DNA from 4 places in the Desemzia sp. C1 genome. Region 4 is predicted to be linked to each of the others. Evidence: riboswitches for the same ligand, from Rfam matches in the RefSeq annotation. Region 4 holds a riboswitch; each other region holds the start of a gene.
What was found. A riboswitch is a leader RNA that binds a small molecule or an ion and turns the genes downstream of it on or off. The one in region 4 is predicted to bind lysine.

Region 1: linked by a shared signal. The riboswitch ahead of LMF32_RS05965 (ABC transporter permease subunit) and the one ahead of LMF32_RS03605 (diaminopimelate dehydrogenase) in region 4 are both predicted to bind lysine.
Region 2: linked by a shared signal. The riboswitch ahead of LMF32_RS11035 (TIGR00366 family protein) and the one ahead of LMF32_RS03605 (diaminopimelate dehydrogenase) in region 4 are both predicted to bind lysine.
Region 3: linked by a shared signal. The riboswitch ahead of LMF32_RS06055 (Na+/H+ antiporter NhaC family protein) and the one ahead of LMF32_RS03605 (diaminopimelate dehydrogenase) in region 4 are both predicted to bind lysine.

What each region holds. Positions count from the first base shown of each region.
Region 1 covers NZ_JAJIZP010000003.1:1,137,319-1,142,187, reverse strand. Annotated here, with positions in the region: gene LMF32_RS05975 (ABC transporter ATP-binding protein) at 1-196, shown strand, start outside; gene LMF32_RS05970 (ATP-binding cassette domain-containing protein) at 180-1,124, shown strand; lysine riboswitch at 1,656-1,827, shown strand; gene LMF32_RS05965 (ABC transporter permease subunit) at 1,973-3,550, shown strand; gene LMF32_RS05960 (amino acid ABC transporter ATP-binding protein) at 3,563-4,297, shown strand; gene LMF32_RS05955 (pyridoxal phosphate-dependent aminotransferase) at 4,664-4,869, opposite strand, start outside.
Region 2 covers NZ_JAJIZP010000003.1:2,184,006-2,188,874, forward strand. Annotated here, with positions in the region: gene thpR (RNA 2',3'-cyclic phosphodiesterase) at 1-117, shown strand, start outside; gene LMF32_RS11030 (CoA pyrophosphatase) at 119-748, shown strand; gene LMF32_RS11035 (TIGR00366 family protein) at 784-2,184, opposite strand; lysine riboswitch at 2,335-2,482, opposite strand; gene LMF32_RS11040 (sensor histidine kinase) at 2,686-4,461, shown strand; gene LMF32_RS11045 (LytTR family transcriptional regulator DNA-binding domain-containing protein) at 4,439-4,869, shown strand, end outside.
Region 3 covers NZ_JAJIZP010000003.1:1,160,198-1,165,066, reverse strand. Annotated here, with positions in the region: gene LMF32_RS06060 (biotin--[acetyl-CoA-carboxylase] ligase) at 1-197, opposite strand, end outside; gene LMF32_RS06055 (Na+/H+ antiporter NhaC family protein) at 354-2,069, opposite strand; lysine riboswitch at 2,164-2,335, opposite strand; gene LMF32_RS06050 (hypothetical protein) at 2,355-3,044, opposite strand; gene LMF32_RS06045 (DUF368 domain-containing protein) at 3,238-4,137, shown strand; gene pulA (type I pullulanase) at 4,276-4,869, shown strand, end outside.
Region 4 covers NZ_JAJIZP010000003.1:644,452-649,320, reverse strand. Annotated here, with positions in the region: gene nrdD (anaerobic ribonucleoside-triphosphate reductase) at 1-1,224, opposite strand, end outside; lysine riboswitch at 1,442-1,587, shown strand; gene LMF32_RS03605 (diaminopimelate dehydrogenase) at 1,687-2,658, shown strand; gene LMF32_RS03600 (GNAT family N-acetyltransferase) at 2,736-3,158, shown strand; gene LMF32_RS03595 (MerR family transcriptional regulator) at 3,307-3,735, shown strand; gene LMF32_RS03590 (aldo/keto reductase) at 3,860-4,711, shown strand; gene LMF32_RS03585 (squalene/phytoene synthase family protein) at 4,859-4,869, shown strand, end outside.

The DNA of each region.
Region 1 (4,869 bases), 490 kb from region 4:
AGTTACTCCTCCAGCTGGTATCGTAGCCCGTCAAAACGGCTTCCGTGCTAAGCAAGTGGACCTTGCTCCGTCAAGCGACCTGACAAAACTGAGCGGTCAAGATGTTGAGATCGATCAAGAACAAGGCAATCTTTCAGTTGATGAAATCACAACTGAACGTGATTCGAGAGGAGAAGTAAATGAGCCAAGATACTAATCGTAAAAAACTTTTAGAAGTAAAAAACTTAAAACAGTACTTTAACGTTGGTTCTAAAAATGAAGTCAAAGCCATTGACGATGTTTCTTTCGATATTTATGAAGGTGAAACTTTCGGGCTTGTAGGGGAATCTGGTTGTGGGAAAACGACAACTGGACGTACGATCATTCGTTTGTACGACCCAACTGACGGTGAAATTTACTTTGATGGTACTAAAGTTCATTCTTTACACGGAAGAAAAGATCAATTAGACTTTCGTAAAAACATGCAAATGATTTTCCAAGACCCTTATGCTTCTTTGAATCCTCGTATGAAAGTAAGAGATATCATTGCTGAAGGAATTGAGATTCATAAATTAGCCAACAGCGAAGAAGAAGTTACTGCTCGTGTAGAAGAATTGCTGGAATTAGTTGGATTAAACAAAGACCACTCTTCTCGTTACCCGCATGAATTTTCAGGTGGACAACGTCAACGTATCGGAATCGCTCGTGCTTTAGCAGTGGATCCTAAAATGATCATTGCGGATGAGCCGATTTCTGCTCTTGATGTGTCTATCCAAGCGCAAGTAGTCAACTTGTTGATGGAATTGCAGAAAAAACAAAAATTAACGTTCTTGTTTATTGCACATGACTTGTCTATGGTGAAATACATTAGTGACCGTATCGGTGTAATGTACTTTGGTAAAATCGTTGAATTAGCACCTGCTGATGACGTATACAACAAACCATTGCATCCATATACAGAAAGTCTGCTTTCAGCTATTCCATTGCCTGATCCAGATTACGAACGCAATCGTACTCGCTTTGCTTACACTCCTCGTCCTTCAAATGGCGAAGAAGAAAAGCTGAGAGAAATCGCACCAGGACATTTTGTGTACTGTCGTGAATCAGATGTACCAGGTCTTCAAGAAAAATTAGCTAAATACTAATTATTCTATCCCCTGCTATTCGGCAGGGGATTTTTTGTTTTCTTTAATTTCTAACAAAATTTCTTCCGACTTATAGGGGAATTATAGACAGCCATGGGACCACCTCGAGCCAAAGATCATGTCCTAAGGCTACAAGCACTCCCATGTTTCTCCTGAAATTTTTAGACGTATGTTTCTCATGAATTTAGAATTAAAAATAAATGTATTTAGTCAACTCTTTTCAGTTCTAGTATTTGCATAAAAACCAGATTGTATACTATTTGATGTTAATAAGTTACGATCGATTCGTGAAGCTGTGACATACTGTCTTCGCCACTTCCTTGTTGGCTTTGAACGGTGAATTTTTGTCGCATTTAAAGAGTTTATTGAATTCCTTAAAACTAAAATAGTTTTTATAAAGACGCGTAAATAAACAGTCTCGTCTTTACTTAATAACTACAAGATGGAAAATTTTACAATAAAAAATTGACAACTGCATAGTTTTCTTCTAAAATCTTATAAAGATCACCAATTAAATACGAGTATCCTTAATATTTTGATAGAGGTCGCGAGGTTCATTAATCCTGCTGAGTGAGGCAACACTGTGAAGCAGAGCTAGGGGACATCGCCGAAACAAAATGATTCTTGCTTGAACATTTTGTTGGGTTGCAAATGAACAATTTGTAAACTGTCTCAGCTATTGCTGAGTTGCGCTATGCTTGTAAAAGGTTTGCCGACGTAAAGTCTTCAGCCATTTTCCAATCATGGACGATGGCTTTTTTTGTACCTTTTTTTCTATCATTTGTTCAGACCTCGTGAAAGGAATGAGTCATTTGAAAAAAAATATTTTACTTTTACTACTAAGTGTCATTTGCTTTGTCTCTTTAGCACAACCTCTAACGGTGAAAGCACAAGAACAAAGTCCAGATAATGAATTTCGGGTTGGTTTAGAAGCCAGTTATGCACCTTTTAATTGGACACAGACATCTCCAGATAACGGTGCTATTCCTATTTTTGGAGAGGAAGGGTCTGCTTATGCTGGTGGATATGACGTTCAGATCGCGAAAAAAATCGCAGACGGATTAGGCAAAGAATTAGTCATTGTCAAAGTCCAATGGGATGGCCTGGTTCCTGCGTTGCAGTCTGGAACGATTGATGCCGTTATTGCCGGAATGTCTCCAACTGAAGAACGCCGTGAGCAAATCGACTTTACCGATGCCTATTATGAGTCAGATTTAGTGGTAGTCACTCGAAAAGACAGTCCATTTGCCGATGCACGCAACCTGTCTGATCTTTCTAACGCAAAAATCACTGCCCAACAGAGTACGTTTCATTACACTGTTATTGATCAAATACCCGATGTACAAAAAGAACAAGCCATGAAAGATTTTTCGGCCATGCGTACTTCCCTTGCTTCAGGTGTCATTGACGGTTACGTTAGCGAACGTCCTGAAGGGATAACAGCTACTGGTGCTAATCCAGACTTAACCATGGTGGAATTTGATGAGGGAGAAGGATTCCAAACCAATCCCGAAGACGTGCAAGTGGCTATTGGAATGCGTCAAGGAGATCCAGATCTTGAACGAATCAATGAAATCATCGCAACCATTTCCGAAGATGAACGTACAGAATTAATGGACACTGCCATTAAAGAGCAACCTGCTGCAGTAGAAGAAGTACCTGATGGCGAAACTGCAGAATCTGATTCAGATGAAGGGTTGCTTAGTGATTTTAGAAACATTTTAGATGAATATGGTATCCTCTTTCTTCGTGGAACAGGTCTGACTCTTTTTATCGCTGTATTTTCAACTATTGTTGGGTTGCTGATTGGATTGCTCATTGGTATTTTCCGTTCACTGCCCTCTGCTGAAAATCCATTTAGCCGTTTCCTCCAAAAAATTGTTCATGGACTTTTGACTATCTATATTGAAGTCTTTCGTGGAACTCCCATGATCGTGCAAGCAATGGTCATTTATTATGGAACGGCATTAGCCTTTGGTGTCTCTATGAACCGGACAGTTGCAGCGTTGTTGATTGTGTCGATCAATACTGGAGCGTATATGTCTGAAATCGTCAGAGGGGGTATCTTCGCTGTTGACAAAGGTCAAACTGAAGCTGCTCAAGCCATTGGAATGACACATGGCCAAACAATGATCAAGGTTGTCCTTCCCCAAGTAATGCGGAATATCCTGCCGGCAACGGGTAATGAGATCATTATCAATATTAAAGACACGGCTGTTCTGAGTGTTATTAGTGTTGCTGACTTGTTCTTCCAAGGAACAACCGCTGCGGGTACTAACTACCAATACTTCCAGACCTTTACGATCGTTGGTGTTATCTATCTTGTCTTAACAATTTCAGCAACTCAGCTCTTGCGTCTGGTCGAACGAAAAATTGATGGTCCAAGTGAATATGCCATGCTTGATGAATTAAATCCTGAGGAATAAGGAGGTCTTCTCGTGTCAGCAACTATCGAAATTAATCATTTAAAAAAGAATTTTGGAAAAAACGAAGTCTTGAAAGATATCAGCCTTTCCGTTACTAAAGGGGAAGTTGTTACTATTATCGGCTCTTCCGGGTCAGGAAAATCTACACTGCTTCGCTGCATAAATTTATTAGAAAAACCAACCAGCGGAGAAATCATTTATAAAGGTGAAAATGTTCTGAAAAAAGGATACAGTTTGCCAAAATACCGTAAAAATCTAGGCATGGTATTCCAATCTTTCAACTTGTTCAATAACATGAACGTTTTGGAGAACTGTGTCACTGGACAAGTAACTGTATTGAAAAGAGATCGTGAGGAAGCAGAAAAAATTGCTCAAGAAAACCTGCAACTAGTTGATATGGAAAGATACGTCAATGCTAAACCGGATCAACTTTCTGGGGGACAAAAACAGCGTGTAGCTATTGCACGGGCTCTGTCTATGAATCCAGACGTTATGCTGTTTGATGAGCCGACTTCTGCTTTGGATCCAGAAATCGTCGGAGAAGTTTTGAAAACTATGAAACACTTAGCAGAAACAGGTTTGACGATGGTCATCGTCACGCATGAAATGGGTTTTGCAAAAGAAGTTTCCGACCGCGTGATCTTCATGGATAAAGGCGTCATCGCTGAAGCTGGAACTCCTGAAGAAATCTTCAACCATCCTAAAGAAGAACGTACGAAAGCCTTTCTGTCTCGAGTATTGAACTAGCTTTAGCATTGCATTTAATATTGTTTTTTTAACGTAAGTTTTAAACGACGAGGTTCAAGGAGCTCTTGCCGATAATCTGATGGTCTTGAAATTTTATCGTTTAACCCATAGAAGAGTCCCATACAGTAAGCATTCTATGCTCTGTCTGTATGGGACTCTTCTTTTATTTGCTGGTTTAGGTATTGCGGAATCTGCGAGAACGCTTTCCGTCCCCTTTTTGAGGATTTTGATGCCTTTTAGGAACGCAAATGTTGCTTTCGTTCCTTTATTTCTCTTTTTACCGAGAAAACGGTACGCAAATGATTTTTGCGTACCGTTTTTCTGCTGTTTCCGCTAATAAAGGAACGCAAACCATTTGAGCATACCTTACTGCTCTTCTGCTTTAGGTAAACGAGAAAGGAAAAGCTCCAATCTGTCCATCGCTTCTTCTAAAACGTTCCTGTCGACACAAAAACTGATTCGTACATAATCATCTGCTTCAAAATAGCTGCCTGGAATCAAAGCTACTCCTTGATCAAGAACTAATTGTTTACAAAATTCATAGGAAGTCATCCCATATTTTTTGATCGATG
Region 2 (4,869 bases), 1.5 Mb from region 4:
TTAGAGTATTTGACTTTATTTGAAAGCGTACGCGTAAATGGTCGCTTAATGTATCGTCCTTTTGTGCGGTATCCCTTAAAGAGTTCAAAGAAATCTGCTGAAAGGAAAGAAGAATGATTTGATAGACAACATAGAAACGTTTTTCGCTCAATACCAGCCAAAACCGTTACACGTAACCAAAGAATACGCCGTACTCATCCCTATCATTGAAGTAGATGGTATTCCGCACTTGTTGTATGAGGTGCGCAGCCAACATATCTCCCAACCAGGAGACACATCTTTTCCTGGCGGCAGAGTTGAGCCGAATGAGACAGTTAAAGAAGCAGCGATTCGTGAAACTGTTGAAGAGCTGCAGATCCCAATCGAATCAATTCATGTCTTAGGAGCAATGGATTACATCGTTCAGAACAACCGTGTCATTCATTCAGTATTAGCCGAAATCAAAGGGGTAGACTTGCTGGATATTATTTGGAATGAAGAAGTAGAAGAAATCTATACGGTGCCGATTCAATACTTTATAGACAATGAACCGGATCATTATACGGTCTTAGGAATGATGAAGTACCCGCCTGATTTTCCTTATGACCGCATTCCAAATGGAAAACAATACAATTTCGGAAAACCTAAAAGCACGATTCCTTTTTACAATTTAAGTGATCATTATTTGTGGGGCTTTACAGCTTCACTGACCGAACGGCTTATTCATTTGATCAAAGAAAATAAGTTGTTTGACAGTAAAAAAGAGTGAGGCTCAAAGGCCTCACTCTTTTTATTTGCGTTTAATTAGAACGGTCCGTATTGAATGTAGTTCGCGATCAATAAGAAAATCATTCCCATAACCAACCAAATCAACATCAATTTACCAATGAATTTCAACCAAACATCATAAGATACTTTAGCGATGGATAATTGAGCCATCAATACACCAGAAGTTGGGATAATCGAATCCATAAAACCATCACCGAATTGGAACGCTAAAACAGCAGTTTGACGTGTAATACCCAATGTATCCGCTAATGGAATCATTACTGGCATAGTAGCTGCTGCTTGTCCGCTTCCAGACGGAATAAAGAAGTTGATCACGATTTGAGTGATGTACATTCCAACGACTGCTAATGAATCCGGTAGAGAACTGATCAAATGAGACAAATAGTTGATCAATGTGTCAATGATCAATCCATCTTCCATAACCACTAAGATTGAACGAGCGATCCCTACAACTAATCCAGCGAAGACCATTTCTTTCGCTCCAACGACAAATGATTCTGCGATGTCGCTTGGAGACATTCTTGAAATCAATCCAGTTAAAATACCCATTCCAAGGAAAACTGAACCAATCTCGACAATAAACCAGCCGTATTGGAATACACCGTAACCAATAATGGCAAAACCGCCAATAAATACAATCAATGTAGCTAAATGTCTTTTAGTGAAAGCAGGAAGATTTTCAAAATCGATTCCTCCAGCAGTCACATGGGTACCTGCTTTGCAGTCATACAACAAGCTTGTTTCTGGATTTTTCTTTACTTTCTCTGCGTAACGCATCAAGAATACAGATGTAGCTACCCATAGAGAAAGAAGAATAATAATTCTAAAGCCGACTCCAGAAAACAACGGCAATTCAGCAATTTCTTGAGCAACTCCTACAGAGAAAGGATTCATGAATCCGGCGAAAAATCCGATGGCTGCTCCTAAAGAAATAATCGATACACCGACTAAGGCGTCATAACCTAGAGCCAATGCTAAGGCTACACCGATTGGGATAAATACAATCGTTTCTTCTGAAAGCCCCATTGTAGAGCCCAACACACCAAAGACTAATAGTAAAATCGGAATGACCCATTTTTCTTTTCCTTGCAGTCTTTTAACCAATAAGTTGATTCCAGAGCTGATCATACCTGAATCTGTGATCAATTGGAATGCTCCTCCTACGATGAATAAGAAGAAAATGATGTCAGCTGTCTCCGTCATTCCTTTTGGAACGGATTTTAATACATCAAAAAATCCTTGTGGGTTCGATTCAACGATAGTGTAAGAATCAGGAATAACCACTGTCCGTCCGTCAACTTCAGCACGTTCAAATTGACCGGCCGGTAAAACATATGTCATGATCGCCATAACGATCGTAAAAGAAAGTAGTGTCACGAATGTATGTGGAATTCGTGATTTTTTTTGTTGCAACATAATAATAAGTCCTCCTAGTATTTTATCGAAATCAATACTATTCATTAAAATGCTTTTGAAGAGGCAGCAGAAAAAGTAAAAAAAATACACAAAAAAGCTATGAGCAAAAGGGCCCATAGCTTTATTTATACTAGACTATACCTTCTGCCCACAACATGAAGAGCGCTCCTATAGCAAATTTGGGCAATTTGCTTAGGCAGTGCTACGCTTATTCAGCGCAGCCCCAGTACATTAGCACTTCGGCGATAATTCCTTTCAGATACTCTTACTCTTAATTACCGCGACCTCTACATCACATTGAATAATATTCAGTTCATCAACAGTTACAAACTATACATCATCCTTAAAAAGATTGCAATCTTTTGGAAAGGTTTCTAATAAAAGCCTTCGTTTTCCCCCGATTTTAATAAATTGATGCATAAAAATACCATTATTTTTTTCAGAAATGGTGTAGACTAAGAGTAGAAAATAGTTTTTGTCTACTTTACTGGAGGAGTGCTTATGCTGTCATTATTTATCCTACTGCTTGAAAGAAGCGGTTTGATTATCTTATTAGCTTACCTGTTGATCAATATTTCTTACTTCAAAACAGCTTTAGCCAACCGAAAAGATTTGTCTGTTAAAATCAAATTAATCATGGTTTTTGGTGTGTTTGCATTGATCTCAAATTACACAGGAGTCGAGATCAACAAAGATCAACTGATCATGAACCAATTTGTCACTCAATTATCTGCAGACTCGGCTCTTGCGAACACACGGGTATTGACGATCGGTGTCTCCGGATTGATCGGGGGCCCACTCGTTGGGACGATTGTAGGACTGATATCTGCAGTAGTCCGCTACTTCCAAGGAGGAGGAAACGTGCATATTTACGTTATTTCATCCTTATTGATCGGATTGTTTTCAGGCCATTTCGGTGGACGCTTTGTTAAAAAAGGAAACTATCCATCTGCCGTTGACGGGATAAAAATCGGCTTTTTGATGGAGTTGGTTCAAATGCTGTGTATCTTACTATTAGGCAGTTCATTCGCCGAGTCGTGGGAGCTGGTTCGTTTTATCGCCTTGCCGATGTTATTGACCAACAGTATTGGTACAGCAGTTTTCTTATCCATTATCGACACGACTTTAAAGCAGGAAGAACAGACAAAAGCTGTCCAAACGCACGATGTGTTGCAATTAACGAATCAGACACTGCCTTATTTCCGTTCTGGGTTAAACGAAGAATCGTGTGAAAAAGCTGCAAAAACCATTAAAGAATGGATGAAAGTAGACGCTGTCAGTATCACCAATCAAGATCGAATTTTAGCTCATGTCGGAGCAGCCAGTGATCACCATATTCCATCTACCGAGATCATCACGGATCTGTCTAAGCAAGTGTTGAGTTCGGGCAAACTAAGAGAAGCGCATTCGCGCCAGGAAATCGGCTGCAATCGTTCTGACTGTCCTTTAGCAGCGGCTATTGTGATTCCTTTGCAGTCAAAAAATAAAACAGTCGGCACGTTAAAATTGTATTTTACGGATCCGTCAAAACTAACTTTTGTGGAACGACAGTTAGCAGAAGGACTAGGCAATATCTTTTCTCAACAAATCGAATTGGGTGAAATAGAAGAACAAAGCAAACTCTTACAAGATGCGGAGATAAAATCTTTGCAGTCTCAAGTCAATCCGCATTTTTTCTTCAATTCAATCAATACGATCTCAGCCTTGATCCGTATAGATAGCGAAAAAGCTCGAACACTCCTGATTCAGTTGAGCAATTTTTTCCGATCCAATTTAACCGGGGCAAGAACCAATATGATTCCTTTAACCAAAGAACTGCAGCAAGTAGAAGCTTTTCAAACATTAGAGGAAGCTCGCTTCCCAGGGCGGTATAAATTAACGATCGACTACGACAAAGAACTGGAACAAACCTTGTTACCGCCTTTCTTGATTCAAGTGTTGGTCGAGAACGCTTTTAGACACGCGTTTAAACACCGTAAAACAGGCAATCACGTTTGGGTAGATGTTCATGGAGAAGAAGAAACAATCCAAATCAGTGTAAGTGATAATGGGGTAGGAATCGATCCTGCACTAGTTGATAAACTGGGCAAAGAGATCATTCCTTCTGAAAAAGGTTCCGGATCTGCATTGGAAAATCTAAATAAACGCTTGATCGGACTTTTTGGAGAATCGGCAAAACTGCAGTTTCAGTCAACACACAAAGGAACCACTGTATCGTGCAGAATTCAACGAAGAGAATTGGAGGAGGGAAAACATGCATACATTGATCGTAGATGACGAACCATTAGCTAGAAACGAATTGACCTATCTATTAAGACAGTGTCCTGAAATCACGTCTATTAAAGAAGCCGAGACTATTGAAGAAGCGGTAGGTCGTTTGATTGAAGGTCCAATAGAATTGATTTTTTTGGATATCCATTTGACGGAAGAAAGCGGGTTAACGTTGGCAGACAAGTTAAGTCGCTTAGAACATCCACCTATTATCATCTTTGCTACGGCTTATGACGAATATGCTCTTCAAGCTTTTGAATTAAACGCCCGAGATTATGTATTAAAACCTTTTTCATTAGAGCGTATTCAACAAGCAGTTAGAAAAGCCGCCCAAACTCATAGAGCAACGCAATCGTCTGCAAAAGAAAGAGTCTTTGAACATCCTGACGTTGGAACGATTCCTGTCCAAGTAGA
Region 3 (4,869 bases), 520 kb from region 4:
AACACATCTGGTTCATGAGCCAACAAGTACCCCTTATTGGTTGTGGCCTCGATTTGATACCCTTCTGTCTGCAACGTTTTGATTGCTTTCCAAATAGAAGTTCTTGAGATAGCTAATTTGTCAGCTAATTCCTGACCTGAAATGACTTCACCTTTGTGCTCGATCAAATACATTAATACCTTTTCTTTTGTCGTCATGTTGACACTCCTTGCATTCATTTACTGATTCTAGTTTACTTTTCAGAGAATGAATGTCAACCATTTTTTCACCAAGGGTAACAATGATGAAACAAACAAACAGTACAAGTTTCCATTAGAATAGTACTTGTACTGTTTTATCTAGTTTGACTGTTTTTATTTTTGAGTAACTGGTTCTTCTATGGGTTTACCAATAAAGTAAACAACTCCGATGGTTACTAGGATGGAAATAGGTAAAATAATCCAAATCGGCATACCTAAACCTGCTGGAAGGAAGCCGAATAGAACGGATATGGTTCCTACCGTAAGCGCATAAGGCGTTTGTGTTTGCACATGATCAATATGGTTTACACTAGCTCCCATAGAAGACAAGATTGTTGTATCTGAGATCGGTGAACAATGATCGCCAAATATTGCTCCTGTCAAAACAGCCCCAGCTGAAAGGACAATAAACTGCGGATCTCCAGATAAGCCAGCTGCTAATGGAATAGCTAACGGCATCAAGATCCCCATCGTTCCATAAGAGGTTCCTGTTGCAAAGGAAATGACTGAGCCTGAGATAAAAATAACCGATGGCAATAGGAACGCCGGCATCGTATCAGACAATGAAGAGACTAGAAATTGGGCAGTACCTAAATCAGTGATCGAAGCACTTAGAGACCACGCCATCAATAAGATCGCTCCTGTAACTACTAGAGACTTCATACCGCCAATCCAAGTATCAACGGCTTCTCCCCAAGTAAAGGCTTTTTGATGTACCCCCATCACCATGGCCACTATACTAGCAAATAAGGCTGCTTGGAATAAAACCACACTGGCATCAGAAGCACCGAACGCTTCTTGAATCCCTGTAAAAGAAAATGGACTGTTTTTCAGGTCCGCAATCAATGCTGCATCTTCGCCAGACATAATAGTGTTGTATCCATTAAAGTAAAAACCGATCAAAGAAGTGACGATCAGCGTACCAACAGGCACTATCGCATTCCAAATACTTAATTTGACCCCTTTAGCAGGTTTCATTTCATCCAACTCACTGGACATTGCATGAGGATCAATTTCTTCTTCATTCGTTGCATCGTATTTTCTAGCTCTTCTCTCGGCTTTCAACATTGGGCCAAATTCTCTTAAAAACAATGCTGTACAGACCACAAACAACAGCATTAGAATATTGTAAAAGCGATAAGGGATCGTTTCTAAGAAAATACTATACGCATTTACGTTTTGTCCGATAGCTTCGTAGCCATCTTGAATCAACCCTACTTCGTAACCTACCCATGTTGAAATCAATGCGATACCTGCTACAGGGGCTGCAGTAGCATCAACAACGAAAGCCAATTTTTCACGAGAAATTTTCTTTTCATCTGTTACCGGTCGCATAACGGGTCCAACGATTAAGGCATTAGCATAATCATCAAAAAAGAGCAGCAGCCCTAATATCCAAGATATCACTTGAGCACTGATAGGACCTTTAGCTTTATTTGCTAAAGCATTTGCTACAGCTTTTGTCCCGCCCATTTTAGTCATTAAGGCAATCAGTCCTCCGATGACTAAAACTTGTAAAATAATCCCTGCATTGTATCGATCTGCAAGTGACGTTAAACTGTACTCCACAATGCTTAAAAATGACTGCACGATTGCGCTGAAAATCGAACCATCCACAGAATGCAAAACGAAAGCCCCTGCAAAGATTCCTAAAAATAATGAAATCAGAACGTTTTTGGTTATAAATGCTAATAGTATGGACACTACTGGAGGAACTAATGAAAACCACCCAAATTGGATTGCACCATCTGCACCTGTTGTAAAATCAGTCGCTAAAGTTATTGCCACAAAAGCAATGACGACTATCCCGATCAAAATATTTTTCTTCAACCTTTAAACTCCCCTTCTTTTAGACACAAAAAAATGCCTTGAGTTCTATTCAACTCGAGGCATTATGTTATCTCTAATAGACGTCATGTATCCGTTCGTTAATAGTCCTCCACAAATTTTTGCAAAAATTTATGACAGTGATAAACATTTTCTGCTTACCCCCAGCAAACAACAATTGGCATCGCTGTTAACTTCGGCAATTCATCCTTTCAAGTCATTTCATCGTGCCACCTCTACGACTTTACGAACTAGTTGCAATCAAGTTGCCTAGACAGCGTTATTTTTCTAACGATTTACTTTCTTTTTTAATGTAAAAAAACCTATAATACAAACTGCCAGAGAACTCAATGCATCGACAATCAAATCTTCCATCGTATCTGCTAAAGCGTCACGTCCAACCAGCACTTCTCTATCAGCTGTAATAAATTTTTGCATATTCGTCCCTAAAAGACCATCAGCTAAAAATTCATATATTTCCCATAACGTTCCGGCTGCCAGCGCAAAACAAAAAGCAAATAAAGTGACAAAAATTGGGCTTAACTGCATATTCACTTTTTCGGAATCATTGAAGAAACTGACCAAAACAAAACCTAATGCACCCAGCATAGCTCCACTAAACATGTGAAGAATCAGATCCCAGCTTGGAATGCGGTAATAAAAATCTCTCACTTCTCCCAAATAAATAGCACAAAACAAAAACACAAAATAAAGCATTTCCATCACATCTGGAATATCCACTAAAAACTTTTTCTCAATAACAGACGGAATAAACATCACGATAACACCTACTAAACATTGCAATAATGTCAGTACGTAATCGCTCTTTACTTTTTCAAATCCGTTATCTGGCACACCTGAAGGGGCCGTAAACAACATATACACAGCATAGATAACAGATATACCAAGCAAAACTAACACGATTTGACCTACTCTATCTTTCCATTTAGCTGTATGATCTTCCTTTTTATGATCCACTCTGTTAACTCCTCCAAAATAATTTCTAAAATCTTATTTTAGCACATGTATCCTTTTCTACCCTATTCCTGTGATCATTCTAATTCTGACTTCCAATTCTGAAAAAACAGCAATTTGAAAGAATTATTGCTATCTACTCGAGATTTCCGTACAATTGTTTTATGTATTTTACCATAAATAAAGGAGATCGATGATGAGTTATATATGGATGATTTTAAAAGGAATGTTAATGGGAATAGCAAATATTATTCCAGGTGTTAGTGGAGGGACTATGGCGGTCTCATTAGGTATTTATGATGATTTGATTTATTCGATTACGCATTTGGCTAAAAATTGGAAAAAAAGCATGAGGGTGTTGCTGCCTTTAGGTATAGGTCTGGTTTTAGGTATTATTGGGTTTTCTTATTTGATTGAAGTGTTGCTCAGCCAGTACACTTTACCGACAGCACTAGCTTTTATTGGGTTGATTTTGGGTGGGATCCCGATTTTGACAAAATCCTTTTTGCTTGCTTTACGTCAAGATAAAAAGAACATTTCTTTCTCCCACATTGCGTTATTTCTTGTGTTTTTTGCTCTCGTTGTCGGCCTTGCATTAGTTCAAGCAGAAGGAAATACGATGTCAACGATCACTCTGTCTTTTGGATCTATTATTAAAATGTTCTTTGTCGGAGTCGTTGCTTCGGCTACGATGGTCGTGCCAGGAGTTAGCGGGTCGCTTGTACTGATGGTTCTTGGTTATTATTACGGTATTCTAAATTCAGTCACTGGATTTTTTAGCGCCTTGACTTCTATGAATATAGAACAACTATTGCATTACACAGGAATTTTATTCCCATTTGGCATAGGCGTTTTAGCTGGGATCTTTCTTATCAGCAAATTGATTGAATACTTGTTTAAAAACCAACCTGCTTTAACATATAGCGGGATTTTGGGATTAGTTTTAGCTTCGCCTTTTGCTATTTTGTATAATACAAATGCATTAGCTGATCTCCAAAGCTCGAACGCTGTCCTCTTTTTAATTCTTGGATTGTTATTTGCAGGACTGTGCTTCTTGTTAACCTATTACTTAGGAAAAACAGAAGACCCAGCTTAATTACTTTAAAACATGAACTGGTGTTGTTTCCCAGTTCATGTTTTTTTTGACAGCTTTTTCATTCAGAAAATGCTAAACTGTAGAAAAGAAACTAAATAAGGGTCCTCCCCTACTTCAAGCGAGAAAGGAAGTTCATTCATGACTGATCATATCACGACTCTAGAAGACAAGATAACTTACTTGGAAAACAATGCTTATTACGGAGACGATTTAGGTGCCACTTATTCTCTAACACACACTCGCTTCAAAGTGTGGTCGCCGCTTGCTGAGAAGGTTGCTGTCAATCTTTATCAAACTGGCGATATCCATGACGATTCATTGCTTGATTCTTACCCTTTAACTCTTGAAAACAACGTTTGGACCATTACATTAGACGGAAACTTTGAAAATCTTTTTTACACTTATACGATTGATATGGATGGCGACTCAAAGGAAACCATTGATATTTATGCCAAAGCTGCCGGCATCAATGGAAACCGAGCTGCCATCATCGATTTTGCAAGAACTAATCCACCCCACTGGGAAAAAGATACTCATGTAACTCAAGAAAATTTGACCGATGCGTTTATTTGGGAAGTTCATGTAGCTGATTTTTCTTCGCATGAAAATTCTGGCATCAGTGCTGAAAATCGCGGGAAATACCTAGCGTTCACAGAAGAAGGCACTACTTACAATAATGAACAAGACTTCCCTACTGGAATCGATTATTTGACTCATTTGGGTGTAAACTAT
Region 4 (4,869 bases):
ATTCTTCCATCCTTGTAAGAATGATCGGCAACCCATAGGCGCTTTGAAGCTTCCAGTCAACTCCACAATTTTGTCGTAACTCAAAACATCCGGATACATTCGTTGAGTAGAACATTCTATGGCTAACTGTTTGATATCATAATTAGGGTCGCTCGGGCTTAAGTTCAATCCGCGTTTTAACGTAAAGATCAGTTTTGGGAAAATGGCTGTCCGCTTTTCTTTCCCTAAGCCTTGGATTCGAATCTGGAGAATAGCTTTTTGGATTTCTCTTTCAAACAAATTCGTTCCTAAACCAAAACCAATACTAGTAAAAGGTGTTTGACCTTGGGAAGTATAAAGCGTATTGATTTCATATTCTAAACTTTGCATCGCGTCATAAATGTCTTTTTGAGTTCGTTCTGTTACGTAAGCTTGTTTCTTTTCAGGATCTGAGATCCATTTTTCAGCTTCTGATTGATGCTTTTGATGATTGAGTTGTGCATAGGGAGCCAACACTTCATCGATCCGGTCAAAGCTGCAGCCGCCGTATTGACTGGAAGCCACATTTGCAATGATCTGAGCCGTTTGGGCAGCTGCTGTTTGGATAGAACGAGGACTTTCTACTTCAGCATTCCCTATTTTGAACCCTTGAGCGAACATATTCTCAAAGTCGATCAAGCAGCAGTTGCTTAAAGGAGAGTAGGGTGTGTAATCCAAATCATGATAATGGATGTCGCCTTTTTCGTGGGCATTGGCAACCGATTTAGGCAATAAACGTATACCAATCGTTTTTGCCACTATTCCGGCGGTCAAATCGCGCTGGGTGTTGAATACATTGCTGTCTTTATTGGCGTTTTCGTTGACTACTGTCTTATCTTTTGCCAACAATTTAGTAATCATATAATCGATATCTCGGTTTTGATGGCGGGAACGTTGCTTACTCGATTGGAATTCTTGGTAGTGTTCTAAAGTTGCTTGATACCCTTTTAATGATAGAACTTTTTTCACAAGACTATCTAAATAAAGTGTTGAAACAACTTCCTCTTCTTCAAAATAAAGAGAATTTTCTATTTCATTAAGCAAATCGAGAGCATTAAAATCGGATAACTCTGTAGTGTCCGCCAAACGGGCAGCTTTTAAAAGCGAACGTTTCAATTTAGAAGATTGATACGGTTCTAAATGACCGTCATTTTTTTGGACAGTTAAAGGGTTATGTAAGACTGCATTTTTTTGATGTGGTGACATATGACTTCCTGCTTTCTATATGATCTATTCTTTATTTTACCGCTAAAAAAATAAATAACAACTAAAAAAACACCATATGTATAACTTTTTTAATTACTTAAATACTACATGTTGTGTTTTAGTAAGTATCTGTTGGTTGCCACATTCCGCTCCACAGGAATGAGTTGATTTCTAAAAAACCGTGTGTTAGGGTTAAGAAAATTAAACAGAATAGTCGATATAAGATAGAGGTCGCGGTTGTAAAGAGTAGCTTGTCGAAAGGTGCAGTCGCCGAAATGCTAGAAAGCATTGGGATCATATTAAATAAGTATGGTACTGTCAACTTTGAGATGCCCATCTCAAATGCGAAGAACTGCTTATATTGAGGGCAGAAGGAGAAAATCATGGGTGCCTTTTGCTCATGATTTTTTGTTTATTTTCATGAACAATTATTCAATAAGGGATTTGGAAAGGGGAAACACGATGGCGATCAAAATTGGTATTGTAGGGTATGGTAATTTAGGAAAAGGGGTAGAGACGGAGTTGGCCTTGAACCCGGATATGGAACTAACAGGTGTCTTCACACGAAGAGATCCTGCACAAGTGCCGAGTAATGCAGCAGTTTATCAGTTGGACGAAATCACTGATTTTAAAGATAAGATCGATGTCTTGATTCTATGTGGAGGATCGAAGTCGGATATTCCTGTCCAAGCTCCTGTACTGCAACAGAATTTCCACACAGTAAACAGCTACGACAATCATGCTGAAATACCGGCTCACTTTGACAGTATCAATGAAACAGCACTAACCAATCAGACAGTAGGAGTGATTGCGACTGGATGGGATCCTGGTTTGTTTTCATTGAATCGATTGGTAGCGGAATCTGTATTGCCCAAAGGAGAAACATATACGTTCTGGGGCAAAGGGGTCAGCCAAGGGCACAGTGACGCTATCAGACGAGTAGCGGGTGTTAAATTAGGGGTACAATATACTCTTCCTAATGACGATTTGATCACGGAAATCAAAGAAGGGAAAGAAGTTTCTTACACAAAAACCTCTTCTCATAAACGAGTGTGCTATATTGTGCCTGAAGAAGGTGCAGATAAAGAAGGCATCACAAAAGACATCCAAACGATGAAAGATTATTTTGCAGAATACGAATCAGAAGTTCATTTTATAAATGAAGCAGAGTTCTACCAGCAGCATACAGGGATGCCGCATGGCGGACGTGTGATTCGTCGAGGGTATACTGATGAAGCGAATATGGCTGTTTATGAATTCAGCTTAGATTTGGACAGCAATCCTCAATTCACTGCAGCTGCAGCTATTGCTTATGCTCGAGCAGCCTATCGTTTAGCACAAGAAAAACAATACGGCGCCAAAACGGTTTTTGATATCGCACCAGCGTATCTTTCTCCAAAATCAGGAGCAGAGTTGCGGAAAGAACTGCTTTAAGGAGGGCTTAAATGACGTTGCTGTATGAAATCTTCTACTGATTATTAAGAAAAAATAAAATCAGAGGAGAAAACAACATGACAATTATCTTTAAAGAAAACCAACATCTGCCGGAAAAAGCTGTTCATGCTTTATACGATTCAGTGGGGTGGTCCGCTTATACGAAAGACATGGAAAAACTGTTAAGAGGCATCCGAAATTCTTTTATAATCACTGCGTATAAAGAACAGGAATTGATTGGATTAGTTAGGTATATTACTGATAAAGAGACGATTTTATTTGTACAAGATCTATTGGTGAAACCCGATTTTCAACACCAAGGAATTGGCGGCGAGCTGCTTGATCGAGTACTCAACAAGTATCCTAAGGTCAATCAAAATCTGCTGTTAACGGATCGAACAGAAAGTACTATTTCTTTCTACAAACGCCAAGGATTTAAAATGGCAGAGGATCTAGAAGCAGCCGCTTTCGTGAAAGACCGAAGATACGATGGAATGTGAGCGTTAGTTACAGTAGTTAAAAAGCAATCTCTTGTAGTGACCAAAGAGATTGCTTTTTTTCATTTCATCAACCATTTATATTTGTTGGTATGGAGTAAACTCCATAGTTTATAATACTAGTTAGTATGAATGTTTAGGAGGTTGAAAGATGAACATTAAAAGTGCAGCAAAGATGTTTGAGTTATCGATAGATACGTTAAGGTATTATGAAAGAGTCGGTGTCATTCCGCCTGTCAAAAGGGATAAAAATGGGTATCGGAATTATACGACAATGGATTTGAATTGGATTTTTTTAGCAAAAAGTTTACGTAAAGCAGGGTTATCTATCGAATCGATGATTGAATTTGCAACATTAGCTCAATCTACCGAAGACGTTTCAAAAGCGCAGAAAGAAATTCTTTCTAATCAACTCCAACAGATAGAAGCTCGTATTGTTGAGATGGAACAGGCACGGGATTTGCTGATCCATAAGATTGCTACTTATGATGAGCATGTAGCGCAATTTCAAGCTGGTTCTGTAGAAGAGAAAGACATCGAACAGTTATGGGAAATGGCTCATGTTAAAGAAATGGAATAAAAATAGAAATGAAGAGAAGAAAGTACTTGCTATGGAGTACACTCTATAGTTTACAGTAGAAATAGATGGTATCTACATTTAAATGTAAGCGAAATCAATTTTAGTAAAGAAAGGAAAGTGCTGTATGCAAACAATAAAATTAAACAATGGAGTAAAGGTTCCTATTTTAGGATTCGGAACTTTTCAAATCACAGATCCGCAAGAAGCAGAAGAGTCAGTTATAAATGCCATAAAAGCAGGATATCGACATATCGATACAGCTCAAAGCTATTTGAATGAAGAAGCTGTTGGGAGAGGAATCAAAAAATCGGGTGTTTCAAGAGAAGAGTTGTTCATTACTACAAAAATTTGGATCAGTAATACGACTTATGATGGTGTATTGGAGTCATTCAAACGTTCTTTAGACAGATTGAATTTGGAGTATGTTGATTTACTGCTTTTGCACCAACCATATAATGACACATATGGTGCTTGGCGAGCAATGGAAAAGTTACAGGAAGAGGGTAAAATTCGGGCTATTGGAGTCAGTAATTTTTCAGTTGCTAAAGCTGTCGACTTATCCCAATTCAATAAAACAACTCCCGCAGTAAATCAGATTGAAATCAATCCTTATCATCAGCAAAGTGAAACGCTCGAATTGTTAAGAGCTGAGGGAATCGTTTCAGAAGCATGGGCACCATTTGCTGAAGGGAAAAACAACTTATTCCAAAATCCCGTTTTAGCAGCTATTGGGGCTAAATATAACAAAACGGTGGCTCAAGTGATTATTCGATGGCTGGTCGAGCAGGATGTTATTGTATTAGCGAAGACTGTAAAACCAGAACGGATGGAAGAGAATTTATCTATCTTCGATTTTGCTTTAACTGAAGAAGACAAAGAAGCCATTAAAACATTAGATAAAAGCGAGAGCCAATTCTTCTCTCATGATGATCCTGAAATGATTAAAGCTTTAGCTGGTCGAATATTAGACGTTTAGATTTGTAAGATGCTTTCTGCAAAAGGAAGCATCTTTTTCATTACCAACTAAAATAATGAAATCTTCTTCTTTTCTTCTTATTTATTTCTTTAGTATTTAGAAAAGTTCTTATACAATAGGAATAAGAACTTTCAGGAGGAGAAACGCATGAAGAAAAA